Regions from separate parts of the Allobosea sp. 05T438 genome, predicted to be linked through region 2. Evidence: predicted binding sites of a transcription regulator. Region 2 holds the regulator's gene; each other region holds the start of a gene.
What was found. The regulator LexA, encoded in region 2, represses DNA repair genes until DNA is damaged. The targets are predictions, from matches to a motif close to TGTTCNNNNTGTGTTCNG.
Positions count from the first base shown of each region.

Region 1: AC1DIN_RS01845 (ATP-dependent helicase) is a predicted target of LexA. The motif match lies at 2,053-2,070, and genes of this name have one in related genera.
Region 3: AC1DIN_RS23625 (YifB family Mg chelatase-like AAA ATPase) is a predicted target of LexA. The motif match lies at 4,821-4,838, and genes of this name have one in related genera.

Region 1 covers NZ_JBFTKQ010000001.1:363,073-372,542, reverse strand. Annotated here, with positions in the region: gene AC1DIN_RS01845 (ATP-dependent helicase) at 1-2,038, opposite strand, end outside; gene AC1DIN_RS01840 (acyl-CoA dehydrogenase family protein) at 2,282-3,931, shown strand; gene msrB (peptide-methionine (R)-S-oxide reductase MsrB) at 4,037-4,468, opposite strand; gene AC1DIN_RS01830 (BtaA family protein) at 4,672-5,937, shown strand; gene AC1DIN_RS01825 (class I SAM-dependent methyltransferase) at 5,934-6,611, shown strand; gene AC1DIN_RS01820 (thioesterase family protein) at 6,671-7,237, opposite strand; gene AC1DIN_RS01815 (FAD-binding oxidoreductase) at 7,441-8,880, shown strand; gene AC1DIN_RS01810 (AsmA family protein) at 9,017-9,470, shown strand, end outside.
Region 2 covers NZ_JBFTKQ010000005.1:138,499-147,968, forward strand. Annotated here, with positions in the region: gene AC1DIN_RS13245 (helicase HerA domain-containing protein) at 1-1,367, shown strand, start outside; gene AC1DIN_RS13250 (aldo/keto reductase) at 1,480-2,514, shown strand; gene AC1DIN_RS13255 (anthranilate synthase component II) at 2,722-3,339, shown strand; gene trpD (anthranilate phosphoribosyltransferase) at 3,356-4,369, shown strand; gene trpC (indole-3-glycerol phosphate synthase TrpC) at 4,377-5,189, shown strand; gene moaC (cyclic pyranopterin monophosphate synthase MoaC) at 5,186-5,686, shown strand; gene AC1DIN_RS13275 (molybdopterin molybdotransferase MoeA) at 5,751-6,962, shown strand; gene lexA (transcriptional repressor LexA) at 7,147-7,857, shown strand; gene AC1DIN_RS13285 (ComEC/Rec2 family competence protein) at 7,851-9,470, opposite strand, start outside.
Region 3 covers NZ_JBFTKQ010000015.1:113,207-122,676, forward strand. Annotated here, with positions in the region: gene AC1DIN_RS23585 (NAD(P)H-quinone oxidoreductase) at 1-94, opposite strand, end outside; gene AC1DIN_RS23590 (fumarate hydratase C-terminal domain-containing protein) at 91-729, opposite strand; gene AC1DIN_RS23595 (fumarate hydratase) at 726-1,595, opposite strand; gene AC1DIN_RS23600 (hypothetical protein) at 1,588-1,827, shown strand; gene AC1DIN_RS23605 (aromatic amino acid lyase) at 1,824-3,275, shown strand; tRNA gene AC1DIN_RS23610 (tRNA-Ser) at 3,456-3,545, opposite strand; gene AC1DIN_RS23615 (hypothetical protein) at 3,777-4,037, shown strand; gene msrA (peptide-methionine (S)-S-oxide reductase MsrA) at 4,120-4,776, shown strand; gene AC1DIN_RS23625 (YifB family Mg chelatase-like AAA ATPase) at 4,893-6,446, shown strand; gene AC1DIN_RS23630 (hybrid sensor histidine kinase/response regulator) at 6,612-8,699, shown strand; gene olsB (l-ornithine N(alpha)-acyltransferase) at 8,883-9,470, shown strand, end outside.

The DNA of each region.
Region 1 (9,470 bases), on a different contig from region 2:
GATCGAAGCGCGAGGCGCCGTAGCCGCCCTGCGAATAGCTGGTGGGGGCCTGCTCGACCTCGACATGCTCCTCCGGCAATTCGTCGATGAAGCGGGAGGGGAGGCTGGTCTGCCAGAGGCCGTGGATGCGGCGGTTCGAGGCGAAATAGAGCTTCAGCTTCTTGCGGGCGCGCGTGAGGCCGACATGGGCGAGGCGGCGCTCTTCTTCCAGGCCGGCGCGGCCGCTCTCGTCGAGCGCGCGCTGGTTGGGGAACAGGCCCTCCTCCCAGCCGGGCAGGAAGACCGTGTCGAACTCCAGCCCCTTGGCGGCATGCAGCGTCATGATCGAAACGCGGGCTTCCGCCTCGCCGTCGGCGACATCCATCACGAGCGAGACGTGCTCGAGGAAGGCCGGCAGATCCGGGAATTCGTCGAGCGAGCGCACGAGTTCCTTGAGGTTTTCGAGGCGCCCGGCGGCATCGGCCGAGCGATCCTTCTTCCACATCTCGGTATAGCCGGATTCCTCCAGCACCAGCTCGGCGAGCTCACCCTGCGGCATGTGCTCGGCGCGGGCCGACCAGCGGCCGAAGGCCTCGACCAGTTCGCGCAGCGCCGTGCGGGCCTTGGGCTTGAGCTCGTCGCTCTCGACCGCGGCGCGGGCCGACTGCATCAGCGAGAAGCCGGTGGCGCGGGCATGGTTGTGCAGGAGCTGGACCGTCGCGTCGCCGAGGCCGCGCTTGGGCACGTTGACGATGCGCTCGAAGGCAAGATCGTCGGTCGGCGAGACCACGCAGCGCAAATAGGCGAGCGCGTCGCGGATCTCGGCGCGCTCGTAGAAGCGCGGGCCGCCGATGACGCGATAGGGCACGCCGGCCTGGACGAAGCGCTCCTCGATTTCGCGCATTTGGGCGGAGATGCGGACGAGCACCGCGACCTGGCCGAGATCCTGGCCCTTGGACTGCATCGCCTCGATCTCGTCGGAGACGAGGCGGGCTTCCTCCTGGCTGTCCCAGGCGCCGGTGATGGTGACCTTCTCGCCGAGCGCATCCTCGGTGCGCAACGTCTTGCCGAGACGGCCTTCATTGCGGGCGATCAGCTTGGAGGCGGTGGCGAGGATATGGCCGGTCGAGCGGTAGTTGCGTTCCAGCCGGATCACGGTCGCGCCCGGAAAATCGTGCTCGAACCGAAGGATGTTGTCGACCTCGGCGCCGCGCCAGCCATAGATCGACTGGTCGTCGTCGCCGACGCAGCAGATGTTGCGGCGTCCTTGGGCGAGAAGCCTCAGCCAGAGATACTGCGCCGTATTGGTGTCCTGGTACTCGTCGACGAGGATGTAGCGGAAGCGGTCGTGATAGGTCTGGAGCACGTCCGGATAGTCGCGGAACAGCGTCAGGCAATGCAGCAGGAGATCGCCGAAATCGACAGCGTTCAGCGCCTTCAGGCGCTCCTGATAGGCGGCGTAGAGCTTGCCGCCCTTGCCGTTGGCGAAGACGGCTGCCTCGCCCGCGGGAACGTCCTTGGGCGCAAGACCGCGGTTCTTCCAGCTGTCGATGAAGCCCGCCAGCATGCGGCCGGGCCAGCGCTTCTCGTCGATGCCCTCGGCCTGGATCACCTGCTTCATCAGGCGGATCTGGTCGTCGGTGTCGAGGATGGTGAAGTCGCTGCGCAGGTCAAGCAGTTCGGCGTGGCGGCGCAGGAGCTTGGCCGAGATCGAGTGGAAGGTGCCGAGCCAGGGCATGCCCTCGGCGACGGGGCCGACGAGATGCGCGACGCGCTCCTTCATCTCGCGCGCCGCCTTGTTGGTGAAGGTGACGGCGAGAATCTGGGACGGGTAGGCGCGGCTGGTCGAGATCAGGTGCCCGATGCGGGTGGTCAGCACGCGGGTCTTGCCCGTGCCGGCGCCGGCGAGCACGAGCACCGGGCCTTCCGTAGCCTCGACCGCCTGGCGCTGCTCCGGGTTGAGACCCGCGAGATAGCCGGCCGCCGGCTGTGCGGCGGCGCGCGCGGCCAGCCCGCCGGGGCGGGGCAGGGGAGCGGAAAAGGCGTCGGTATCGGACAAGGGTCTAAGCTGCTCGTGCGTGATTCGTTCTCCGGCGAATATAGGGCGTCAGTGTCGGGATTGCGCCCCCCACCGACAAGGCGTTGAAAATATCGAGCCCTCATCCTGAGGAGCCCCGCAGGGCCGTCTCGAAGGATGCTTCAATAGCCTCCTTGAGGTTCTCCCGCGATCTGGATCATCCTTCGAGACGCAGCCTGCGGCTGCTCCTCAGGACGAGGGCTCGCGTGTGGAGAGGAGGCGCCCATGACTGATGTCGTGTCGCGATCCGGCGGCTGGGAGGTCATCAATCAGGTGCCTGTGCTGGCCGACTACGATGCCTTCTTGGCCGATCCGGTGCTGCCCGGCATCGTCGCGGCCTTCGGGGCCGACTGGGCGCGCGAGCGGCTGCAGGAGGCGGGGCGCACGGTCGGCTCGGCCCGCGTGCAGGAACTGGCCTATCTCGCCAACCGTCACACGCCGGAGCTTCGGGCCTTCGACCGTTTTGGCAATCGCATCGACGAGATCGCCTTCCATCCGGCCTGGCATGAGCTGATGGGGTTCGCCATCGGGCAGGAGACGCATGCGCTGGCCTGGAACCGTCCGGGGCCCGGCGCGCAGGTGGCCCGCGCCGCGCTGCAATATCTCTGGTACGGCGCGGAGAGCGGGATCTGCTGCCCGATCAGCATGACCTATGCCGCCGTGCCGGTGCTGAAACAGGACGCATTGATTTGGGAGCAGTGGGGTTCCCTCGTCACCTCCAATCGCTATGACGCTCGACAAGGACCGGCGCATCTCAAGACCGGCGCGACCGTCGGCACGGCGATGACGGAGACGCAAGGGGGCTCGGATCTGCGCCAGACGCAGACTTATGCCGAGGATAATCGCGACGGAACCCATTCGCTGCATGGCCGGAAATGGTTCTTCTCGGTGCCGCATTCCGACGTCTTCCTGACGCTGGCGCGCACGCCGGAGGGCATCTCCTGCTTCGTCGTGCCGGGCTGGCTGCCGGATGGGTCGCGCAACGGCGTCGCGATCCAGCGGCTCAAGGACAAGGTCGGCAATCGCTCGAATGCCTCATCGGAGGTCGAGTTCCGCGGCGCCATCGGTCGTCTGATCGGCGAGCCGGGGCGGGGCATCCGCACGGGTCTCTCGATGAACCACAATTCGCGGCTGGACATCGCCGCAGCCTCCTCCGGGCTGATGCGGATGGCGGTTTCGCTCGCGGCGCATCACGCGCAGCACCGGCGCGCCTTCCAGAAGGCGCTGATTGACCAGCCGATCATGCAGAACGTTCTCGCCGACCTCGCCATAGAGGCAGAGGCCGCTACCTGGCTGGCTTTCCGGCTCTTCGCGGCGCTCGACCGGCAGGAGGAGTCGGCCGGCGAGCGGCTGCTGGCGCGGGTCGGCGCGCCGATTGCGAAATACTGGATCACGCGGCGGGCGCCGGCCGTCGTCACCGAGGCGCTGGAATGCCATGGCGGCAACGGCTTCATCGAGGAGAACCCGATGGCGCGGCTCTATCGCGAGGCGCCGCTCAACGCGATCTGGGAGGGCTCGGGCAATGTCATCTGCCTCGACGTGCTGCGCTCGCTGGCGCGTGATGAGGGGGCTATCGACGTGCTGCGGGCGGAGTTGCTGTCGGCTGCCGGAGCGGATCGGCACTACGATGCGGCGTTGAAGCGGCTGGAAGGCGAGTTGCCGGACATGATCCGCAACGAGGGGCAGGCGCGGCGATTGACGGAGAGGCTGGCGCTGCTGCTGCAGGGTTCGCTGCTGCTGCGTTATGCGCCGGCTACCGTGGCGGACGCGTTCATCGCCACCCGGCTAGGTGGTGGCTGGTCGGGTCAGTTCGGCGATCTGCCGCCTGCGGTGGACGCGGCGGCGTTGGCGCGCAGGGCTGTGCCGGTTCGTTGAGGCGTCATGCCCGGGCTTGACCCGGGCATCTCTCCATCACCTTTCGTCCTGAGATGGTCGGGTCAAGCCCGACCATGACGTGCTGGTGAACACCGCGCGTGAGCGTCAAGCCGCCTCCGGTTCGAAATTCATCGCCACGCCGTTGATGCAGTAGCGCAGGCCGGTGGGCGGCGGGCCGTCCGGGAAGACGTGGCCGAGATGGCCGCCGCAATTGGCGCAGTGGACCTCGGTGCGGACCATGCCGAACTTGCGGTCCTCGCTGGTCTCGACCGCGCCTTCGAGCGGCTGGTCAAAGCTCGGCCAGCCGGTGCCGCTCTCGAATTTCTTGCCCGACCTGAATAGCTTCTGGCCGCAGCCGGCGCAGGAGAAGGTGCCGGCGCGCTTCTCGTAGTTGAGCGCGCAGGAGCCAGCCCGCTCCGTGCCGTGGCCGCGCAGGATCTGATACTGCTCGGGCGTCAGGCGCTCGCGCCATTCGGCGTCAGTCAGCTGGAAGGGGAAGGTCTCGTCCTGCTTCTTCGGCTCGCCGAACATGCTCATCAGACCCATTGCGATCTCCTTTCGGCCGGGGCGGTGGCCACCTCATCGGCTCTCGTGCCGGCAATATGGCGTCTCGCGCGCTGAATTTCAGCCCCGCCGATCCAAGACGATTTCACGAGGCCGTGGCAATCGCCGGGGCTTCGTCACCTGACCGTCACGCGACTCCTCTAGCAGCCCCGCCACCCGCAAAGGGAGGAAAACCGGTGACGCAACAGGCGACGCAAACGGCGCGCGCGGCCCGCCGCATGACGAGCTCGGGCCTGGGATTGGCCGTCCGACGCAGCAAGAAGCTGTCGAAGGCGGGCATGCTGGAATGGCTGTTCGCCCGCGCCTTCTCCGGCCTGGTCTATCCACAGATCTGGGAAGATCCGGTCGTCGACATGGCGGCGCTGCAGCTCAAGGCCGACGACCATGTCGTGGCGATCGCGTCGGGCTCCTGCAACATCCTTTCCTATCTGACGGCTGCGCCGATCCGCGTCAGCGCCGTCGATCTCAATGCCGCGCATATCGCGCTCGGCCGGTTGAAGCTTGCGGCGCTGGCGCGGATGGAGCGACAGGAGGACTTCCTGCGCTTCTTCGGCCGGGCGAACGTGCGCGGCAACGTCGGCGTCTACGACCGCGAGATCGCTGATCATCTCGACGCCGTCTCGCGCGGCTACTGGGAGGGGCGGGGCCTTAACGGCCAGCGCCGGATCAACGTCTTCGCCAAGGGCTTCTATCGCTACGGCCTGCTCGGCCGTTTCATCGGCACGGGCCATGTGCTGGCGCGGGCGTTAGGCGGCAACCCGCTGATGATGCTGGCGGCGCGCGACCTTTCCGAGCAGCGTGCGCTCTACGAGCAGCATCTCGCGCCGGTCTTCGAGCGCAAGCTGGTGCGCTGGCTCGTGCGCCAGCCGGCCTCGCTCTACGGGCTCGGCATCCCGCCGGCACAGTACAAGGCGCTCGCCGCCGATGGCGAAGACGGCATCCTCGGCGCGCTGAAGCTGAGGCTTGAGCGGTTGGCCTGCGATTTCGACCTGAAGGAGAACTACTTCGCCCAGCAGGCTTTCGGCCGGCGCTATGGCGAGGGGCCGGATGCGGCCTTCCCGCCCTATCTGCAGCCGCGGCATTTCGCGACGGTGAAGGAGCGCGCCCCGAACGTCTCGTATCGCCAGAGCGCGATCACGGCCGTTCTTGAAGACCAACCAGCCGAAAGCTGCGACGCCTATGTGCTGCTCGATGCGCAGGACTGGATGAACGACGCCGACCTCACGGCGCTGTGGTCGCAGATCACGCGGACGGCGCGGCCGGGCGCGCGGGTGATCTTCCGCACGGCGGCCGACGAGCGGCTGCTGCCGGGCCGGGTGCCGGCGGCGATCCTCGATCAGTGGCAGTACGAGGAGGAGCGGAGCCGCGATCTCTGCCGGCAGGACCGCTCGGCGATCTATGGCGGCTTCCACCTCTATGTGCTGAAGGGGGCGGCCCGGTGAGCGCGGCCGAGGCGCCGGGCGGCTCGGCCGCCGGGTTGATGGACCGGATCTACCGGCATCAACGGCATATCTACGACGCCAGCCGGAAGTTCTATCTGCTCGGCCGCGACCAGCTTATCGACGGGTTGCAGCCTCCTCCCGGCGCCGCCGTGCTGGAGATCGGCTGCGGCACCGGGCGCAACCTGATCCAGATCGCAAGACGCTACCCGTCCTGTGCCTGCTACGGGCTCGACGTCTCCAGCGAGATGCTGGCGACGGCGCACGCTTCGGTGGCGCGGGCGGAGCTGGAAGATCGGATCCAGCTTGCCGAGGCAGACGCCACCGGTTTCGATCCGCAGGCGCTGTTCGGCCTTGAGGGCTTCGACCGGATCGTGATCTCCTATGCGCTATCGATGATCCCGCCCTGGCAGGGTGTCGTCGCCGAGGCGCTGCGCCGCCTTAACATGGGCGGCTCATTGCATATCGTCGATTTCGGCGACCAGAGCGGGCTTCCGGCGGCGTTCAAGGCGGTGCTGCTGCGCTGGCTCGCCCTTTTCCATGTCACGCCACGCGAGGATCTGCCGGGAGCAGTGCGGGCGCTGGCGGAAGCTGCCGGAGCCGAATGCCGGCTCGGCGCGCCGTATCGCGGCTATGCGATGCATGCCGTCGTCACGCGCAGCCGCGAGGCTGCGTAGCGGCGCGCCTGCGGAGGTGAAGCAGAAATCCCGAGCTACGCCTGATAGCGCAACACCGCTCAGTGCCGCGTCTCGACCTCGGGCTCGCGCTCTTCGTTCGCTTCCTCGACGCGGATCGCCGACTTCTTCGGCATGCCGATGATGCGCCCGATCGTGGCCGGCAGCGGCATCATGCTGTGGGCCGCCTTCATCAAGGCAAGATTCGCCAGGATGTCGGCAGGGAAGGGCACGACCCTGCGATGGACCATATCGACGTGCAGCGACAGGTTCTCGCTCGTCGCGGCGAGCCAACCCTCATGGGCGTGGCGCATCTCGAGATAGTAATGCAGGCGCTTGTCGTCGAAGTCGATGAGCTGGGCGGTGACGCGGACGAGATCGCCGTCGGTCAGCTCACGCTTGTAGAGGATGTGGCATTCCGCGGTGAAGGTCGAGGCATGGCGTGTCTCGACATAGTCCCGCGTCAGGCCGACGAGCGAGAAGACTTCGTCCACCGCACGGTCGAACAGGACATGATAATAGGCCATGTTGAGGTGGCCGTTGTAGTCGATCCATTGCGGCTCGACCCGCATCGCCGACGAGACGAAGGGCGAGAAGAAGAGCGCCGGAGCGCGTGTATCGTTTGCCATGATCGCCCTCCCTGTCAGGCGCCTCGTTCAAGGGGCCGTCGCAGAATTGCGGCTGCCCATTTCCTCGTCTCGTGATCTAGTATGCACCGGTCGCAATCGGCGTCAGCATCTTGCTCCGACGAATAAAGCCGGATCATGTCGGACCGTAACCAATTGCGAAACCGATCTGTTCCAAGTCTAAGCGCCAAAACCGGATCTTGACAATGAGCCTGCCCGCCACCGCCCTTCATGACGGCCCTGCCTCTGCTGCAGCGCTGCCCCCGTCGCCGGAAGCCGTCGCGGCCGTGACGCAGGCGCTGGCCGCGCGCTTCGGCAACAGGCTCGTCACCAGCCTGGCGGTGCGCCAGCAGCACGGCCACACGCTGACCTGGATCCCGAATTTACCGCCCGATGCGGTGGTGTTCCCACAGAGCACGGAGGAAGTCTCCGAGATCGTGAAGCTCTGCGCCGCCCATGGCGTGCCGGTCATCGCCTTCGGCACCGGCACCTCGCTGGAGGGCCATGTCAACGCGGTCTATGGCGGCATCTGCATCGACATGTCGCAGATGAAGCGGATCATCGCGGTCCACGCCGAGGATCTCGACGTGGTGGTCGAGGCCGGCGTCACCCGCAAGGAGCTCAACGAGCATCTTCGCGACCAGGGCCTGATGTTCCCGATCGATCCCGGCGCGGACGCCTCCATCGGGGGCATGGCCGCGACGCGCGCTTCCGGCACCAACGCCGTCCGCTACGGCACGATGAAGGACAATGTGCTGGCGCTGAAGGCGGTGATGGCCGACGGCTCCATCGTCAAGACCTCGACCCGCGCCCGCAAGACGTCCGCGGGCTACGACCTCACCCGCCTGCTCGTCGGTTCGGAAGGCACGCTCGGCATCATCACCGAGGTCACGCTGAAGCTGCATGGCATCCCGGAGGCGATCGCAGCCGGCGTCTGCCCTTTCCCATCCGTGAAGGCGGCCTGCGACGCGACGATCCTGACCATCCAGACCGGCCTGCCGGTTGCGCGCATCGAACTGCTCGACGACGTGATGATCCGCGGCGTCAACCTGCATGCCAAGCTCGGCCTGCCGGAGACGACGATGCTCTTCGTCGAATTCCACGGCACGGAAGCGGGCGTTGCCGAGCAGTCCGAGCGCTTCGGCGAGATCGCGGCGGAATATGGCGGCGGTCCCTTCGAGTGGGCGACCAAGGCCGAGGACCGCTCCAAGCTCTGGCAGGCGCGCCATGACGCCTATTGGGCGGCGAAGGCGCTGCGGCCCGGCTTCGACTCGGTCGCGACCGATGTCTGCGTGCCGATCTCGCAACTGGCCGAATGCGTCGAGGAGACCAAGCGCGACATCGAGGCCTCCGGGCTGATCGCGCCGATCGCGGGCCATGTCGGCGACGGCAATTTCCACACGCAGCCGCTGGTCGATCTCAACGACAAGGCCGAGGTCGAGCGGGTACAGGCCTTCATCGACAGGCTGGTGAAGCGCGCGCTCGCCATGGGCGGAACCTGCACGGGCGAGCACGGCGTCGGCCAGAAGAAGATGAAGTATCTCGAGCAGGAGCACGGGGCGGAAGCGCTCGCGGTCATGCGGACGCTGAAGCGTGCGCTCGACCCGCAGAACATCCTCAATCCCGGAAAAATCATCGTCCTGTGACATCGGCGCGGCTTGCGCTGCGGGCGCCCTTCGCGAAATGTCGTGATCCTGCCGCGACTTGCCGGCATGATCGCGGGCGGCCGCCGGTTCCGGGCCGGCGGCGCTACACCATGGCGACAGGGATAGAAAGCGGACGTTGCGTGAAAGCCTGACAGTTCTGGCCGGCCTGCTGGTGCTGGCGCTGCTGGCGGCCCTGATCGGCCCCGGCTTCGTCGACTGGCGCGTCTACCGGCCGCAGATCGAGACCAGGCTGAGCGAGGCGCTCGGAGTCGAGACGCAGATCGGCGGCGCCATCGGCCTGCGCCTGCTGCCTTCGCCGCGCATCTCGCTGGAGAACGTCCGGATCGGCGGCGGGGATGGCATGACCAGCGCGGCGGCTGCAGAGCAGGTGACCGTCGAACTGGCGCTGGCCGCGATGGCGCGCGGCGAATTCCGCTTCTCCGAAGCCGAGATCGACGGAGCCACGATCTCGCTTTCCCTCGACGATACCGGCGCGATTCGCCTGCCGGAGCGGACTGGCAAGGGCCTTCCGGCCGAGGCACGGCTCGACAGGCTGCGGATCAGCCGTTCGGCCCTGATCTGGCGAGAGC
Region 2 (9,470 bases):
GCGCCCCGCTCGTCCAGCAGGCCATCATCGACCCGGAGGGCGATTTCGTCTCGCTCGCCGACCAGTTCGGCCATGTCGTTGTCGATGCCGAGTGCGGCGAGGCGGAGCTGCAGCGCGTCGCGCTGCGCGTGCGCCAGCACCGCGTCTCGGTGGTCCTGAACCTCGAAAACCTCGAGGCGGACGAGCAGCTGCGCGCCACGGCAGCCTTCCTCGGCGGGCTCTTCGACGTCGACCGCTCGCTCTGGTTCCCGATGCTGATCGTCGTCGACGAAGCCCAGCTCTTCGCCCCGGTGATGGCGGGCGAGGCCTCGGACGAGGCGCGCCGACTCTCGCTCGGCGCCATGACCAATCTGATGTGCCGCGGCCGCAAGCGCGGCCTTGCCGGCGTCATCGCGACGCAGCGCCTAGCCAAGCTCGCGAAGAACGTCGCGGCGGAAGCCTCGAACTTCCTGATGGGTCGCACCTTCCTCGACATCGACATGCAGCGCGCCGCCGACCTGCTTGGCATGGACCGGCGCCAGGCCGAAATGTTCCGCGATCTCGAACGCGGCCAGTTCGTGGCGCTCGGCCCTGCCCTGTCAAAGCGCCCGCTGCCGATCAGGATCGGCACCGTCAGCTCCGTCGATCGCGGCAGCGCGCCGGGGTTGATGCCGCTGCCCGAACAGGCGCCGGCGGAAGCAGGCAAGCTGATCTTCACGCCCGGCGAGGACGAGCCGCCGCCGATGGCGCGGCCGGTCCGCCCGGCGCCGCGCCCACGCCCGGACCCGAACGAGGTGCTGCGCCGGATCGAGACTTACCGCCCGGCTCCGCAGACCGAGCCCGAGCCCGAGATCGAGCTGGAGCCGGAAGAGCGCGAAGCGATCATGGTCGAGATTCTGCGCGAGCTGATGGCCGACCCTGAAGCACGCTCGCGCCAGGTCGCGGTGCTCTATCAGGATTTCACCGTGCGCTGCCGGATGCGCCGGCTCGGCCGGACGAATCTGAGCCTGGAGGAGTTCCGCCGCAGGCTCGCCGTGGCGCGGGCCGGCGTTAGCGACAGCGTCGCGACCAGCGAGGGCTGGCAGGCGGCAGTCGTGGCCTCGGGCACGCTGCCGGAAGACCTGCAGGGGCTCTTCCTCTACATCGCCCGCACCGCCATCGAGGGCAGGCCCTGCCCCAGCGATGCCGAGCTCGCCGAAGTCTATGGCAGCCACTCGCCCAGCCGGGCGCGGCGCCTGCTCGGCTATATCGAAGAGCGCGGCCTGATCGTCTGTCATGTCGACTTCCGCGGCCTGCGAACGCTCGCCCTGCCTGCGCTCGGCGTCGAGACCGCGCCGGGCCAGGCTCAGCCGCGCACGGCCGGGATGCCGCGCAGCGCCCGCGGATAGAAGCCAGCGCCGCGCGCTCGGTGACTTCAACTCACGAATGCTGTTCCAGCCGGCCGACTAATCACGCCGGCTTCGCACCACCATGTTCTGACCTCCACAGGAGATCTGGATCATGGAATATCGGCGTTTGGGCCATTCGGGGCTGAAGGTTCCCGCCCTGAGTTTCGGCGCGGGCACCTTCGGCGGACAGGGGCCGCTCTTCAGCGCCTGGGGCAACACGGACGCCAAGGAAGCGCACCGCCTCGTCGATATCTGCCTCGATGCCGGGCTGAACCTCTTCGACACAGCCGACGTCTACTCGAACGGGGCGTCCGAGGAAGTCCTCGGCGAGGCGATCAAGGGCCGCCGCGACAAGGTGCTGATCTCGACCAAGACGACGCTGCCGATGGGCGACGGCCCGAACGATGCCGGCTCCTCGCGCAGCCGCCTGATCAAGGCGACCGAGGACGCGCTGCGCCGGCTCGGCACCGACTATATCGACCTGCTGCAGTTGCATGCCTTTGACGCCGGCACGCCGGTCGAGGAGGTTCTCTCGACGCTCGATGCGCTCGTCCGGGCGGGCAAGCTTCGCTATGTCGGCGTCTCCAACTTCTCCGGCTGGCAGCTGATGAAGTCTCTGGCCGCCGCCGAGCGTCATGGCTGGCCCCGCTATGTCGCGCATCAGGTCTACTACTCGCTCGTCGGGCGCGACTACGAATGGGAGCTGATGCCGCTCGGCCTCGACCAGAGCGTCGGCGCGCTGGTCTGGAGCCCGCTCGGCTGGGGCCGCCTCACTGGCAAGATCCGGCGCGGCCAGCCTCTTCCGGCCGGGAGCCGGCTGCACGAGACAGCCGAGTTCGGCCCGCCGGTCGAGGACGAGCAGCTCTACGCCATCGTCGACGTGCTCGATGCCATCGCGCAGGAGACCGGCAAGAGCGTACCGCAGGTCGCGATCAACTGGCTGCTGCAGCGCCCGACGGTCTCCTCGGTCATCATCGGCGCCCGCAACGAGCAGCAGCTGCGGGACAATCTCGGAGCCGTCGGCTGGAACCTGACGGCCGAGCAGGTTGTGCGGCTCGATGCCGCGAGCGTCCGTACGGCGCCCTACCCGTACTTCCCCTATCGGCGGCAGGAGGGTTTCGGCCGTCTCAATCCGCCGCTGGTCTGAGCCGTTATTGCGAGGAGCAGGGCGACGAAGCAATCCAGGGGGCCGCAGGACGGACCACGTCAGCCGGATCCCCCCTGGATTGCCTTGCTTCGCTCGCAATGACGGGCTGCTCCGTGCGAGCGCGCTTCGGGAGATGACCGCCGCGCAAAACTTGACCACCCCGCCCCCGAACGTGCATGACCTGTGGCCGTATTCACGGGTCCGGCCATGCGCGTTCTGTTGATCGACAACTACGACAGCTTCACCTGGAACCTGGTCCACCTCATCGGTGGCCTGGGGGCCGAAGTCGATGTCTGGCGCAACGACGCGCTGTCGGTCGAAGAAGCGCTGGGCGGCGAGCATGATGCGATCGTGCTCTCGCCCGGCCCCTGCACGCCAAACGAGGCCGGAATCTGCCTCGATGTCGTCCGGCAAGGCGCCGCCCGCAAGCCAATTTTCGGCGTGTGCCTCGGACTGCAGGCGATGGGGCAGGCCTTCGGCGGCGACGTCGTGCGGGCGCCCGTGCCGATGCACGGCAAGGTCTCGCCGATCAGGCACAGGGCACGCGGCCTGTTCCGCGGCATCAACGGGCCGCTGCAGGCGACGCGCTATCACTCCCTCGTGGTCGATCGCGATTCCTGCCCGACTGTCTTCGACATCGAGGCCGAAACCGATGACGGCCTGATCATGGCGCTCTCGCACCGGGAGCTGCCGGTCCACGGCGTCCAGTTTCATCCGGAGAGCATCGCCTCCGAGCATGGCGCGACGATCCTGCGGAATTTCCTCGATCTCGCCCAGCGATGGCGCAGCGAGCACGAAGCCGCCGCCCTGACCCCATCAGCCTGATTTCCGCAGAGTTTCCATGGACGACTTCAAACCCTTCATCGCCAAGGTCGCGACCGGAGCGACACTCTCGCGCGAGGAGGCGCGGGACGCCTTCGACACGATCCTCTCCGGCGAGGTCACCAACGCGCAGTCCGCCGCCTTCCTGATGGCGCTGCGCGTCCGCGGCGAGACGATCGACGAGATCGCCGGCGCCGTCGGCGCGATGCGCGGCAAGATGCTGCCGGTGAAGGCGCCGGCCGAGGCGATCGACATCGTCGGCACCGGCGGCGATTCGTCCGGCTCCTACAACGTCTCGACGCTGGCTTCGATCATCACGGCAGCCTGCGGCGTGCCCGTCGCCAAGCACGGCAACCGCGCGGCTTCCTCGCGCTCCGGCGCGGCCGACGTGCTCACCGCACTCGGCGTCAAGGTCGGCCTCGATTCGGCCGGGACGGAGCGCTGCATCGCCGAGGCCGGTGTCGGCTTCATGTTCGCGCCGACGCATCACGCCTCGATGCGCCATGTCGCGCCGGTGCGTACCGAGCTCGGCACGCGCACGATCTTCAACCTGCTCGGCCCGCTCTCGAACCCGGCCGGGGTGAAGCGCCAGCTGATCGGGGCCTTCTCCGAAACCTGGCTGGAGCCGATGGTCAAGGTGCTGGCCTCGCTCGGCTCGACTCGCGTATGGGCCGTGCACGGCTCCGACGGGCTCGACGAGATCACCACGACCGGGCCGACCCGCGTCGTCTCGCTGGAGAACGGCAACGTCGAAAGCTTCACCATCAGCCCCTCCGATGTCGGCCTCGAGCCGGCCAGGCCGGAGGAGCTGCGTGGCGGCACGCCCGAGCAGAATGCGGCCGCGCTGAACGCCGTGCTCGCCGGCGAGAGGACCGGCTTCCGCGATATCGCCGCCTTCAATGCCGCGGCAGCACTGCTCGTCGCCGGCAAGGCTGCGAACCTGAAGGACGGCTTCGCCCAGGCGACGGCCGCCCTCGACTCTGGCAAGGCCAAGGCGACGCTGGGCGCCCTCATCAAAGCCTCGAACGCGTGAGGGCGGCATGACCGACATCCTCGCCAAGATCGAAGCCTACAAGCGCCAGGAGATCGCGGCCGCCAAGGCCGCCGTGCCGCTGGCCGAGATCGAACGCCGCGTCCGTGCCGCCGGCAAGCCGCGCGGATTCGCCGATGCTCTCGCCGCCAAGCTCGCGGACGGCAAGCCGGCCCTGATCGCCGAGATCAAGAAGGCGAGCCCGTCCAAGGGGCTGATCCGCGCCGATTTCGACCCGCCTTCGCTCGCCCGTGCCTATGCCGCCGGCGGCGCGGCCTGCCTCTCCGTGCTGACCGATGCGCCCTCCTTCCAGGGTCAGCCGGAATTCCTGACGCAGGCGCGCGAGGCCTCCGGCCTGCCCGCCCTGCGCAAGGATTTCCTCTACGAGCCCTATCAGGTCTACGAAGCCCGCAGCTGGGGCGCCGACTGCATCCTGATCATCATGGCTGGTGTCGACGACGACACCGCCAGGGCGCTCAACGAAACCGCGCGCGAACTCGGCATGGACGTGCTCGTCGAGGTTCATGACGACGCCGAGCTCGACCGGGCGCTCAAGCTCGAGAGCCGCCTGCTCGGCATCAACAACCGCGATCTGCGCAGCTTCCACGTCGATCTCGCGGTGACCGAGCGGCTGGCGCCGCGCGTCCCCTCCGACCGCATCGTCATCGGCGAGAGCGGCATCTTCGCCCATGCCGACATCGCCCGCCTCAACAAGGCCGGCGTCAACAGCTTCCTCGTCGGCGAGAGCCTGATGCGGCAGGCGGATGTCACGGCCGCGACGCGGTCGCTGCTGACCGGCACGGCGCAAGAGAGCGCGGCGTGAGCCGGCTCAGCCACCTCGACGCCCAGGGCCAGGCGCATATGGTCGATGTCGGCGACAAGGCCGAGACGACCCGCATCGCCGTCGCCGAAGGGAGCGTCGTGATGGCGCCCGGGACGATCGCGATCGTGCGCGACGGCAACGCCAGGAAGGGCGACGTGCTCGGCACGGCGCGCCTCGCCGGAATCATGGCCGCCAAGCGCACACATGAGCTGATCCCGCTCTGCCACCCCCTGCTGCTCAGCAAGATCGGGGTCGATCTCACGATCGACGAGGCATTGCCGGGCGTGCGCGTGCGCGCCGAAGTGAAGATGAAAGGCCAGACCGGCGTCGAGATGGAGGCGCTCACAGCCGTCTCGGTCGCCTGCCTGACCGTCTACGACATGGTCAAGGCGGTCGACAGGGCGATGCGGATCGAGAACATCCGGCTCATGCACAAATCCGGCGGCCAGTCCGGCGACTACGACGCAAAGGCTTCGCAGGAAGGAAGTCGAGCATGATGTCATCCGAAAACCGGTCCCCACTATTCGCTGCCGCGGACCTGCGGTTCGGCATCCTGCTCTGATGGCGCTCACCCCGGTCCCCGTCGCGCGCAAGGCGCTGCTCGACAGCATTCCAGGGCCGACCGGGGCCGAAACCCTGCCGCTCGCGCAATGCGCCTGGCGGGTGCTTGCCGGTGAGGTCAAGGCGCTCCGGACCCAGCCGCCCTTCGCCAATTCCGCCATGGACGGCTATGCCGTGCGCGGCGACGACATGGCGGCGGGCATCTCGCTCGCGGTGATCGGCGAATCCGCCGCTGGCCGGGCCTTCGAGGGCTCGGTCGGGCCGGGACAGGCCGTGCGCATCTTCACGGGCGCGCCAATGCCTGATGGCGCCGATACCGTCCTGATGCAGGAGGATGCCGACGGCGTCGACAGCCCGGCGATCCGCGTGCGGGTGCCGCCCGCCAAGGGCAAGTTCCTGCGCGCAGCCGGGCTGGATTTCCGCGAAGGCGACGTCCTGCTGCCCGCCGGGCGCGTGCTCGACAGCGCTGCGCTGGGCCTCGCCGCCGCGATGGGACATCCGACCTTGCCCGTCCGGCGCAAGCCGCGCGTCGCGATCCTTGCCACTGGCGACGAGTTGGTGGCTCCGGGCGAGCCGGTCGGGCGCGACCAGATCGTCGCCTCGAACTCCTTCTCGCTCGCTGCACTGGTCGAGAAGGCCGGCGGTGCCGTTCTCGATCTCGGCATCGCCCGCGACGACCACGCCGACCTCGCGGCCAAGATCGGCCAGGCGCGGGACGCCGACGCCGACGTCCTCGTCACGCTCGGCGGGGCCTCGGTCGGCGCGCATGACCTCGTGCAGGAGGCGCTGACGCGGGCCGGCATGTCGCTCGGCTTCTGGAAGATCGCGATGCGGCCGGGCAAACCCATGATGACCGGCCGACTCGGCCGCATGGTCGTGGTCGGCTTGCCCGGAAACCCGGTCTCCTCGATCGTCTGCGGCCATCTCTTTGTCCTGCCGCTGATCGAGGCTCTGCTCGGCATTGGGGAGGCCGACCGCGACCGCAGCATCCCCGCCCGCCTCGGCCGTGACATGCCGGCCAATGACGAGCGCGAGGACTATCTGCGCTCGGAGCTCGCACTGACGCCGGATGGCTGGGTGGCGACGCCCTTCGACCGGCAGGATTCCTCGATGCTCGGCACGCTGGCACGGGCGCAGGCATTGACGATCCGGCCTGCCCATGCCGCGCCGGCAAAAAAAGGCGACATCTGCCGCATCCTGCCGCTGCGCTAGATCACCGCTCATCCTGTCGGACGCGATCGTAGCGATCTGTATAGGGTTATCGCATCGGATCTGCCCGAAAAGTGGATTCCACTGTTCGCTTCGATGCCGGAGCCCGCTTGCGGAACACAAGTGGAACGCGTATGGTGTTCCTGCTTTGTTTCGAATCTAGCCTTCGAGAAGGCCGGCGGGGATCATGCTGACACGCAAGCAACACGAACTCCTGCGCTTCATTCAGGAACGCTTGCGTGAGAGCGGGGTGCCGCCCTCCTTCGACGAGATGAAGGATGCGCTCGATCTGCGCTCCAAGTCGGGCATCCACCGGCTGATCATGGCGCTAGAGGAGCGCGGCTTCATCCGTCGCCTGCCCAACCGGGCGCGTGCGCTCGAGATCATCAAGATGCCCGACGGGCTCGGCGCCCCGCAGCAGCGGCAGCGTTTCAACCCTGCGGTCGTCCAGGGCGGCCTCGGCTCGCAGCCGAATCTCACCAAGCCACGCCCTGCGTCCGATGAGGACAGCCGCTCCTCCATCGCGATCCCGGTCATGGGCCGCATCGCCGCCGGCACGCCGATCTCGGCGATCCAGAACCGTAGCCACACCGTCTCGCTGCCGCCCGACATGCTCGGCTCCGGCGAGCATTACGCGCTGGAAGTGCGTGGTGACTCGATGGTCGAAGCCGGCATCCTCGACGGCGACACCGTCATCATCCGCAAGCAGGATTCGGCCAATACCGGCGACATCGTCGTGGCGCTGATCGATGATGAGGAAGCGACGCTGAAGCGGCTGCGCAAGCGCGGCTCCTCGATCGCGCTCGAAGCCGCGAACCCTGCCTATGAGACGCGCGTGCTCGGGCCGGACCGGGTCAAGATCCAGGGCCGCCTCGTCAATCTGATGCGGCGCTACTGAAGGCGCTCGACCTCGGCTTCGCCGTCGGCGGAAGCCGGTGTCACACTCGGAGGCGCTGTCGAGGCTTGCGCAGGGCGCTGCTCACGGCGGCGGCTCCAAGGGCGGTCGGCAGCGTTCTGCTCCGAGACATGGCTGCTCCACCCCGATCCTGTTCGATAGAGCGAAGTCGCGCCGTCGCGCGATAACGCCATTCGCTCGATCAGCCGTGCCTTGCAGGTTCCGCTCCAGGGGATGGCGGTGACGACGAGGTCAGCCCGCATGCAGTCCTCGATAAGCGCCAACCTGTCGCGCGTGTAGGAAACGGTGCGCTGATCCGGCGTCCGTGCGACGCAGCCGAGCGCATCGCAGCTAATGCCGGCCCGCAGCGTCGGATCGTCCGGCGAACGGCGATCGCCATCAGCAGCGAGCCATTGCTGCAGCACGAAACGGCTCGGCTTGCCCGCAATCGCGAGGCGGCCATCCGGGCCCCGCACCGCCAGCCCCGAACCGTCGCGTTCGATCAGGATTTCCGGCCGCTCCGGCTTGCCGGCGATGGCCACGCCGAGCAGGAGCGGCAGCGCCGCCAGCCAGCGCCAGGGCGTGGTCCAGAGCGTCAGCCACAGCAGCGCCAGCACGAAGCAGGTCAGCACCGCCGGCCCGAAGGCTGCGATCATCACCGTGGAATGGTCGATGCTTGCGACCCAGTGCGCCACCTTGAGCACGACATCGGAAGCCAGCCCCATCAGCGCCCAGGCGGGCCAGTCCAGTCCGAAGGGGTAAGCCAGCACGCCGAAGACGGCCGCCGGCATGACGAAGAGCGAGACGAAGGGCAGCGCCATCGCATTGCCGAGCAGGCCGAAGGGATTGAAGGTCTGAAAATGATAGGCGCCGAAGGGCGCTGTCGCGGCCGTTGCCAGCAACGTGGTGACGACGATGCCGAGTGCCGCGGCCCAGACCGGCCCAAGCGGCCACGGCAAGCTGGGCGGCGGCTGGGAGCGCTTTCGGCTCTCCCAGCGTTCGGCAAAGGCGATCAATGCCGCGACGGCTCCGAAGGACATCTGGAAGCTCGGCCCGAGCAAGGCCTCCGGCTCGCGCAGGAGCACGATCATGGCCGCAAGCGCGAGATTGCGCATGCTCAGCGCCGCACGATCGACAAGGATCGCGCCGAGCATCACCAGCGTCATGATCAGCGAGCGCTCGGTCGCGACATCGCTGCCCGAGAAGATGCAGTAGGCGGTCGCGCCGAACATCGCTGCGGCCGCTGCGATCTTCTTGATCGGCCAGCGCAGCGCGGCGGTCTGGGAGAGCGCCAGCAGGGCGCGCACCAGCCAGAAGATCGTCCCGGCGGCGAGCACCATGTGCAGGCCGGAGATCGAAACGATGTGGTAGATGCCGGCGGCGCGCAGGTCGTTGTTCGTTGCCTCGGTGATCAGCCCGCGCTTTCCCGTAACGAGGGCGGCGGCGACCGCTCCACCCTGTCCGCCACCGCCTTCCGCGATGCGTTGGGTCAAGGCATTGCGCGCCCTGTCGATGGCGACATCGACGGCAAGACGCGTCGGCATCGGATGCGGCGATGGCACCAGGGCAATCTTGCCCGCGATGCTGCCGACTGCGCCAATGCCCCGGAAGAAGGC
Region 3 (9,470 bases), on a different contig from region 2:
TCAGCACATCGGCCGGGCCGAGCTGCGGCAGCGGACGCTCGCCGAAGGCCAGGACCTCAGGGCCGCCCGGCTGGGTGATTTCGATCACTTTCATTGGGGTCTCTCTGTGTCGTCTGGAGAGGGGCGCAGCGACTGCAGGATCTCGGGCATCCGCTCGCGGGCCGAATTCATCAGGCGCTCATAGATCGAGTTGCCGTGAGCATCGATGGCGACGATGACCGGGCCGAAGCCGTCGAGCCGGATGCGGTTCAGCCGGAATTGCATGATGAGGTCGGTCCAGGCGCAATCCGTCACGGCCTGAACGCCCTGGCTCAGCAAAGCGGAAGCGCCGCCGACGAAGGAGAAATAGACGCAGCCCACCTCGCGCATCGCCGCAACACTTTCCGCTCCGAGCCCACCCTTGCCGCCGGTTGCGCTGAGTCCGAGCGTCCGGATCAGGGAGGGCATCAGGTGGTCGAAGCGGCTCGACGTGGTCGGGTTGACGTAGTGGAGCGGGCCGGGGCCGGTCGCGGCCTCCTCATAGCTGACGCCCATGTGGAAGAAGGAGCCGCCACGCAGCGGCAGCGGCAGTTCGCGGCCGGCTTCGAGCTCCGACACCATCCGCTTCTGTGTGGGCATGCCGACGGTCGCGACGGCGTCGCCGTCAAGCAGCACGACGTCGCCGAGCTTCAGCGCCCGCGCGGCCTCGGGCGTCAACGGCAAGGTGATGCGAGGCAGGGACGGGCTCACTCGATCCGCTCCACCGTGCCGGAGTTGTAGATCCGGGCGCGCGTCCGCCGATTGATCCAGCAGTTGAACGAAACCGCGACCGGTGTGAAGCCGTGGCCCGAGGCGTATTCGACATGGACGCCGAAGGTGGTCGTCGAACCGCCGACACCCATCGGGCCGAAGCCCATCTGGTTGACGGCGCGGGTCAGGCGCTCCTCCATATCCGCGACCATCGGCTCGGGATTGCGCTCGCCGAAGGGGCGCAAAGTCGCGTCCTTGGAGAGCTTGGCGGCGTGGTCGAAGGTTCCGCCGATGCCGACGCCGACGACGACCGGCGGGCAATGCTGTCCGCCCGGGCGCAGCACGAGTTCGAGGATGCAGCGCTCGATCTCCTCGAGGCTCGGGCTGACCAGTGTCTCGACCGCCGCCCAGCGCCCGCCGCCGAGCGCTTTCGGCGCGCAGGTGATGTCGAGATAGTCGACATCACCGACGAGCTCATAGGAAACCAGCGGCATGTCCTTGCCGTGATAGCTGCGTTCGTTGGTCAGCGGGTTGGTGACGAAGCGCAGGATCGGCGGCTGGATCGTCCGGACGAGATCGGCGAAGCCGTCGACGATGGCCTGGCGGATGTCGCCTTCCATGCGCACGCCGGAGCCGATCTTGATGGTGTAGCTGGGCACGCCGGCATCCGAGCACAGGAACTTGCCGGTCTCTTCGGCACGCTCGGCGCTGTCGAGCATGAAGGCCAGCGTCTGCCGCGCCTGCGGCTCGGTTTCCGTCGCGAGGGCTTCGCGGAACGCGGCCTTCGAGGATTCCGGAATCCGGCGCAGCGACCAATCATAGAGATCGGCGGTGACTTCCTTGACCAGATCGTAGGTGATGGCCATGCGCTGCGCCCGTTTCGACGGCGCGAAACTAGCCGATCCCAGGGCGATGGCGGGCTGTGCATGCGGCATTTCAATCTATGAAACAGAGGTCTTTGCCCGCCGCGCCTGCCCGCTTCCCGATAAGCACGGAATCGGTCAGGAGTGCTTGCGCACGCTGAAGAACGAGCCCGGTGAAGGGGGCATCGAACGCCTCGAACACTGGGCAGCCTTGCTGGGGACGGATCTGCCATGAGCCATGTGGATATTACCGGTTTCGACCTTACGATCGACCAGCTCGTCGGCATCGCCAGGGGGAAGGCTCAGGTCTCGGTCACGGCGGATGCGGTTCAGCGGATGAAGGCTGCTCGCGCCGTCGTCGACAATGCGGTGGCGCGCGGCGAAAAGGTCTACGGGGTCACCACCAGCGTCGGCGCCAAGACCGGCGTGCCGCTCGCGCCCGATCGCATCGCCGAGTTCAACCGCCGCCTGCTGCTGACCCACAATGTCGCACACGGGCCTCTCGCCCCGCATGAGGCTGTCCGGGCGATGATGACGGTGCTGCTCAACGCGATGGCGAGCGGGCGCCTCGGCGTTCGGCCGCTGCTGGCCGAGCGGCTTGCTGCTGCGCTGAACGAGGATCGCACGATCGACGTGCACATCTGGGGCTCGATGGGCCAGAGCGACATGGCCCCGATCACCGATCTGGCGCTCGCGCTCTATGGCGACCTCGAATTGCAGGCCGGCGAAGCCCTGGCGCTGCTCAACTCCAGCGCGCTCGCCTTGGGCACTGCGGCGCTGGCCATGGCCGATCTGCGCGATAGCCTCGACCTCTGGAGCCTGATCGCCGCGCTGAGCATGGAGGGCTTCGCCGCCAACCCGTCGATCGTCTCGCAAGCCGCGCTGCAGTCGCGCCCCTTCGCCGGGCTCAACCGGCATGGCACGCGGATCCGCCACTACCTCGCAGGAAGCTATCTCTTCGCCAAGGGCGGGCCGCGTCATCTGCAGGACCCGCTGAGCTTTCGCTCGCTGCCGCTGCTCCACGGCACGGCGGCGGATAGCCTGGAGTTCGCCTATGGCCAGGTCGAAACCGAGCTGCGGGCGAGCCAGAACAACCCGATCGTCTCGATCGAGGAGCAGGCGCTCATTTCCGTCGCCAATTTCGACACGGTCTCGCTGTCGATGGCGCTCGACGTTGCCCGGTTGGGATTCGCCCCGGTCGTGACCAGCTCGGCGGAACGTGTCGCGAAGCTGGTCGATTCCTTCTGGTCGGGCCTCACCGTCGGGCTGATCGAGGAGGATGGCGTGGGCCTTCCCGGCTTCAACGGGCTGGCGCAGTTCCACAAGGCGATCACGTCCGAGGCACGGCTCGCCACCGCGCCCGTCGTGCACGAGCTCGCCAGTTCGAGCCATTCCAACGGCAATCTCGACCGGGCCGGCATGGCCGGGCTGGCGGCCCGCAAGACGGCCGAGGTGGCGGGCCTGTGCCGCTCGATCGCAACGATCGAACTGCTCGTCGCCGCGCAAGCCGTCGATATCCGGAAGGCCGCCCCGCTCGGCGCCGTGACGGGCAGGCTCCATGCGCTGGTTCGCGAGGCCGCTCCTTTCGCCGCGGCTGGCGACAGGGTGCCCCATATCGATCCGCTGCTGCAGCATATCGGCCAATGCGACGCCGAGATCCGGAGCATGCTCACTCTCGGCTGATGGCTCCAGGGGCCGATCCGAAAGCAGGCCGCGCCGACCTCCAGCGGCTGGCGCGCTGCCAGGCTGCGTCTCTCCATCGGCTTGCTGACGAGCTTCTGGATCCCATCCGGAAACACTCGCGGAGCCGGTCGAGCTCTTGAGGCGGTTGAGCGCTCTCAAAAATCATCTTTTGGGAATTGCTGGCGGACAGGGCGGGATTCGAACCCGCGATACGGTTTCCCGTATACACACTTTCCAGGCGTGCGCCTTCAACCACTCGGCCACCTGTCCGGCGCGCTGCTTATGACTGCCGGGCCAGCATCTTTCAAGGCCCGAGATGAAGGGTTTTGCACAATCCCCTAAAACCTGCGCGTCCGGTTGCGCTGAGCCCCTGGGATGAGCACATCTTGGAGCTGGGGCCGCAGTCAGATACGCGAGTGGCAAACTGAGACGGGGAGCAAGGTGAGGTTTCTTCTGCGACTGTTGGGATATCTGTCCGTTGCGGCCGGATTCGTAGCGCTCGTGATCGACGGCGCCCGTTCCATCGCCAACTCCGCCCTGCGCTTCACGGCGTTGAGCGAAACCCTGACCGCCTTGATCCATGAGCGCTACGCGCAGCTCCAGCCAGCTGTCGAACGCAACATCCATCCCTTGCTCTGGGATCCCGTGCTGCTGTCGGTGATGCGGATGCCGACTGCGCTCGCGGCGCTTCTGCTCGGATTCGCGCTGCTATGGCTGGGGCGGCAGCCGGAGCCGCAGATCGGCATCGTCACGCGTCGGTGAAGCCCGTGTGCGCGAAGCCCCCTGTGCGAAGGGCCGCCGGAGGCTTACATAGGCGCCGAAGCTCGAACGAACGGAGCGAGGAATGTTCTCTTTGCGCAAGAAGACCGAGATGCCGACGGCGGCCGAGACCCTGCCGGGCCGCCCTGCTGCGATTCCCACCGCTGAAACCCATTTCGTCAACGGGCGCGCTCTGGCCGGCCCTTATCCGGAAGGCACGCGCAAGGCGCTGTTCGGGCTCGGCTGCTTCTGGGGCGCCGAGCGCAAGTTCTGGCAGAGCGGCGAGGGGATCTGGGTGACGGCCGTGGGCTATGCCGGCGGCACCACGCCGAATCCGACCTATGAGGAGGCGTGCAGCGGCCTGACGGGGCACACCGAGGTCGTGCTGGTGGTCTATGATCCCGCCAAGATTTCCTATGAGGATCTGCTCAGGATCTTCTGGGAGAACCATGACCCGACTCAGGGCATGCGCCAGGGCGGCGATATCGGCACGCAGTACCGCTCCGCGATCTATACCTACGATGCAGAGCAGAAGGCCGCCGCCGAGCAATCGCGTGCGGACTACCAGAAGGCTCTGGCCGCCAAGGGCTACGGCCCGATCACGACCGAGATCCGTGAGGCGCCGACGCTTTACTTCGCCGAGGGCTATCACCAGCAGTACCTCGCCAAGAACCCGGCGGGCTATTGCGGCCTCGGCGGCACCGGCGTCGCCTGCCAGATCGGCCTGGGCGTCGAAGCCTGAGCGTTCTCCAGGCAGGGAGGCGATCGCCTCCCTGCATCACCATAAGTTCTTGATATGTTCTTGCGCTGCCGCTGAAGCTCCGCTAGCGTTCCTATGGGGAATGGGGCGAGGCCGAGATGGTGACGCGGGTCGCGACGGTGGCGTTCGAGGGGATCGAAGCGCGCGCCGTCGATGTTCAGGTGCAGGTCGCGGCCGGCGGCGTCGCCTTCATTCTGGTCGGGCTGCCTGACAAGGCCGTCGCCGAGAGCCGCGAACGGGTGCGCGCCGCGCTCATCGCCTCGGGGCTTGCCCTGCCGGCCAGGCGCATCACCGTCAATCTGGCGCCAGCCGATCTGCCCAAGGAGGGCAGCCACTACGATCTGCCGATCGCGCTCGCCGTCATGGCGGCAATCGGCGCGATCCCGGCCGATGCGCTTGCCGGCTATGCCGTGCTCGGGGAGCTCGCCCTCGATGGCTCGATCACGCCGGTGGCCGGTGTCCTGCCGGCAGCGATCGCAGCCTATGCAAGAGGGCAGGGTCTGATCTGTCCTGCCGCTTCCGGCCCGGAAGCAGCCTGGGCGGCCGCCGATATCGACATCCTCGCGCCGCGCTCCCTTATCCAGCTCGCCAACCATTTCAAGGGCACGCAGGTGATGGCGCGGCCGGAGCCGGCAGTGGCCCGTCAAGGGGGATTTCTGCCTGATCTCGTCGATATCAAGGGGCAGGAGAGCGCGCGCCGCGCGCTCGAAATCGCTGCGGCCGGCGGCCACAATCTCCTTATGAACGGTCCACCGGGCGCCGGAAAGTCGATGCTGGCGAGCCGCCTGCCGTCGATTCTGCCGCCGCTTTCTCCGCGCGAACTGCTCGAGGTCTCAATGGTGCTCTCGGTCGCGGGCCATCTTGCCGACGGCGCACTGACCGATCGCCGCCCGTTCCGGGCGCCGCATCATTCGGCTTCGATGGCAGCGCTCGTCGGAGGCGGCCTTCATGCCAGGCCGGGGGAGGTCTCGCTTGCCCATCACGGCGTGCTCTTCCTCGATGAGTTGCCCGAGTTCCAGCCGCAGGTGCTGGATGCCTTGCGGCAGCCGATGGAGACCGGCGATGTCCTGATCTCCCGCGCCAATCACCGGGTCTCCTATCCCGCCAGATTCCAGCTCGTGGCGGCGATGAACCCGTGCCGCTGCGGCAAGGCGACAGAGCCCGGCTTCGCCTGCCGCCGACAGCCGAACGAGCGCTGCATGGCGCAGTATCAGACTCGCTTGTCCGGTCCGCTGCTCGACCGGATCGATATCGCGATCGATCTTCCCGCGGTCACGGCTGCCGACCTGATCCTGCCCTCTACGGGAGAGGATTCGGCCACTGTCGCCGCAAGGGTCGCTGCGGCCCGTCAGCTCCAGAGCGCGCGCTTCGAGGCGCTGGAGCTGACTCAGCGCGGCCTGGGCCACGTCACCACCAACTCAGCCTGCCCCCCGCCGGTGCTGGAAGAGATCGCGCGGCCCGACAATGCCGGGCTCGCCCTTCTGCGCGATGCCGCGGAGGCGATGCGCTTGACCGCCCGCGCCTATCATCGCGTGCTGAAGGTGGCCCGCACGCTCGCCGATCTCGATGGCGAGGCGAAGGTCGGGCGGCTGCATCTGGCGGAGGCGCTGTCCTATCGCTCGCGCGGGGGCGAGCTCGTTCAGGCGGCCTGATCGCATGGCGCGTTTTCGAGCGAAGCGGACGCCGGTTCTGCTGAAGAAAGTGCGATAAAACAACGGGCTGGAAGTCCGCGGGGTTAACCGACCCTTAAGGCCGAGCGGCAAATCCGCGGAGTTCGCAGGCGCCTTTCTCAAGGGACGAGCGCTAGATCGAGGAGCATGGCTTCGTCATTCTGGTCATGGCTCATCGTCGGAAGCGCAGCGCTCGCGCTATGCGTGCTGATCGCTCGGCTCCTGTTCCAGCGCGAACAGCTGCGCCGGCAGGTCGCCGCTTTGCTCCGCGACACCGAGAATCTCAATGACCGGCTTTGGACCCTCGCCGACAGCGAGGAACGCTATCGCAGCCTGATCGAGGCCCAGGGAGATCTGATCGTCAGGCGGGACGGTGCGCGCATCGTCTATGCCAACCGTGCTTATGGGGCGCTGTTCGGCGCGAGCGAGGTCGACCTCGTCGGCAGCAAGATGCAATTGCCGCAACTCGCCAGCCGGCCGGCGCAGCTGCTCGAAGGTGGAGCGCGCAGCTTCGATGAGTGCCTGGCGACCTATGAAGGCGAACGCTGGATTTCCTGGGTCGAGACGGCTGTTCCGGGAAACGGCGGGAGGGCGCTCATCCAACGCGTCGGGCGCGACATCTCCGCCCGCATCGCCGGCGAGGACGCCCTCGTCGAGGCCCGCGCCCGGGCCGAAGCTGCGAGCGAGGCGAAATCGCGCTTCCTCGCCACCGTCAGCCACGAGTTCCGCACGCCGCTCAACGGCATCCTGGGGATGGCCGACCTGCTGACGGATACCGGCCCCGACGCGGAGCAGGCGACCTACATCGCGGCGCTGCGGACCTCCGGCGAGGCCTTGCTCGCCCTGGTCGACGACATCTTGGATTTCGCCAAGGTCGAGGCCGGCAAGCTTGAGCTGGTCGAGGAGCCCTTCGACGTCGTCCAGCTGGTCGAGACGGTGGCTGAACTGATGGCGCCGCGGGCGCAGGCGAAGGGCATCGAGCTCTCCGCCCATATTGCGCCCGAGCTGCCCACGCGCCTCATCGGCGACCGCGACCGCCTGCGCCAGATTCTGCTCAACCTCGTCGGAAATGCGGTGAAGTTCACCGAAGCCGGCGGTGTCGGTCTTAGCCTGCGTCTGTCGGGTGCGGATGTCGAGATCACCGTCGCCGATACCGGACCCGGCATTCCCGCCGACCGGCTCGACGATATCTTCAGCGAATTCGAACAGGTCGAGCACGGTGCCGGCATACGGCAGTCCGGAGCTGGCCTCGGGCTGGCGATCGTCCGGCGCCTCGTTGGCTTGATGGCCGGCGAAGTGAGGGCCGAAAGCCGGCTAGGCGAAGGAGCAACCTTCCGCGTCACCCTGCCGCTCGCGGCAGCTTCCGATGCTGCGCGTCCGGGCATTCCGCATTGGCCGCATCAGCATATCCTGCTGGTCTCGCCCGTTCCGTTCGCGGCGCGCTTTCTGGCGGAAGCGGTCCGGGTGACCGGGGCGGCGGTCTCTGTCGCGACGACTGTCGAGGCGGCGCGCGTGAAGCTGATCGGCGAAACCCTTCCGACAGCCGTTCTGATCGACCACGCGCTCGGCGATATGCCGGCGAAGGATCTTGCGGCGGCGGTCGCTGCGTCGGGCATCCGAGATTGCCTGATCCTGCTCTCGCCTCTGGAGCGGCGGCAGTTCGGTGCGCCGCAGACAGCGGGCTTCTCCGGCTTTCTCATCAAGCCGGTGCGGACGCGCTCGCTCTATGAACGGCTCGATGCCGACTTCCCGCACATGCTGCCGGCGATGGGCGAAATCGCGAATGTCGCTGCATCCGCGCGCAACGTGCCCGGAACGGGCCTCCATGTGCTCGTGGCCGAGGACAATGAAATCAACGCGCTGCTGGTCGTTCGGACGCTCGAACGCTTCGGCTGCATCGCCTTCTGGGCGCGCGACGGGCGCGAGGCTCTGCAGCGCGTCGAGGCGAGCTTTGCCGGCGCTGCTCCGCCGCTGGCGCTCGCCCTTCTCGATGTGCGCATGCCGGTGATGACGGGGCTCGACTGCGCACGCGCCGTCCGCGCGCTCGAGCGCCGGCTCGGGCGCGCCTCCGGCTTGCCGCTCGTCGCCGTCACGGCGAATGTCGCGGAAGCCGATCAGGAGGCGGCTTTGGCGGCGGGGATGGACGACTGCCTCGCCAAGCCGCTGGAGCGCGCGGCATTGCTGCGCTGGCTCGAGCGCCTGTCTCAACCGCCGGCGGGCAGCCTCTCGGCTTGACGGTAGTCATCCCATCGACGCAGTTCTGTCGCGAAGTTGTAAGATGCTCCGGGCAAGCCTACCTCTAGGCCGAACACGGCTGAGGGACCGAGATTCGCAATGGCATTGCACGTTTCTGACAGCAAGAACGCGCTGCCCTCCCGATTTTCAGCCGGCAATCCGTTCACCAGGTTCGCTCCGCTGATGCTGATCGCGGGCGCTCCGATGCGCCGTTTCGGCGCCGAGCCCGGCGAGGCTCCCCCGCTTTCGGGAACGCTCGGCCGGCTAGGTTCGCTCGAGGTCCGGCTGGCGCGCGGCCCGCGCGAGATCTGGCGGGCGCAGCGCCTGCGCTACCGTGTGTTCTACCAGGAGATGTCGGCCAAGGCCGATGTCGTGTCGCGGATGTTCCGCCGCGACGCCGACCGCTTCGACAAGGCCTGTGACCATCTCCTCGTCATCGATCATGCGGCGCGCGGCCGCTTCGGCGGTATCAAGCCCAAGGTCGTCGGCACCTACCGGCTGATGCGCCAGAGCGCCGCGGAACGGCTCGGCGGCTTCTACACGCAGAGCGAATTCGATCTGGCTCCGCTGCTCGCGCGCCATCCCGGTCAGCGCTTCCTCGAACTCGGCCGTTCCTGCGTGCTGAAGCCCTACCGCACCAAGCGGACGGTCGAGCTGCTCTGGTCGGGTATCTGGGCTTACCTCCAGCATCACCGCATCGATGCGATGTTCGGCTGCGCTTCCTTCGACGGGACCGATCCCGACTCGCTGGCCCTGCCCTTGAGCTTCCTG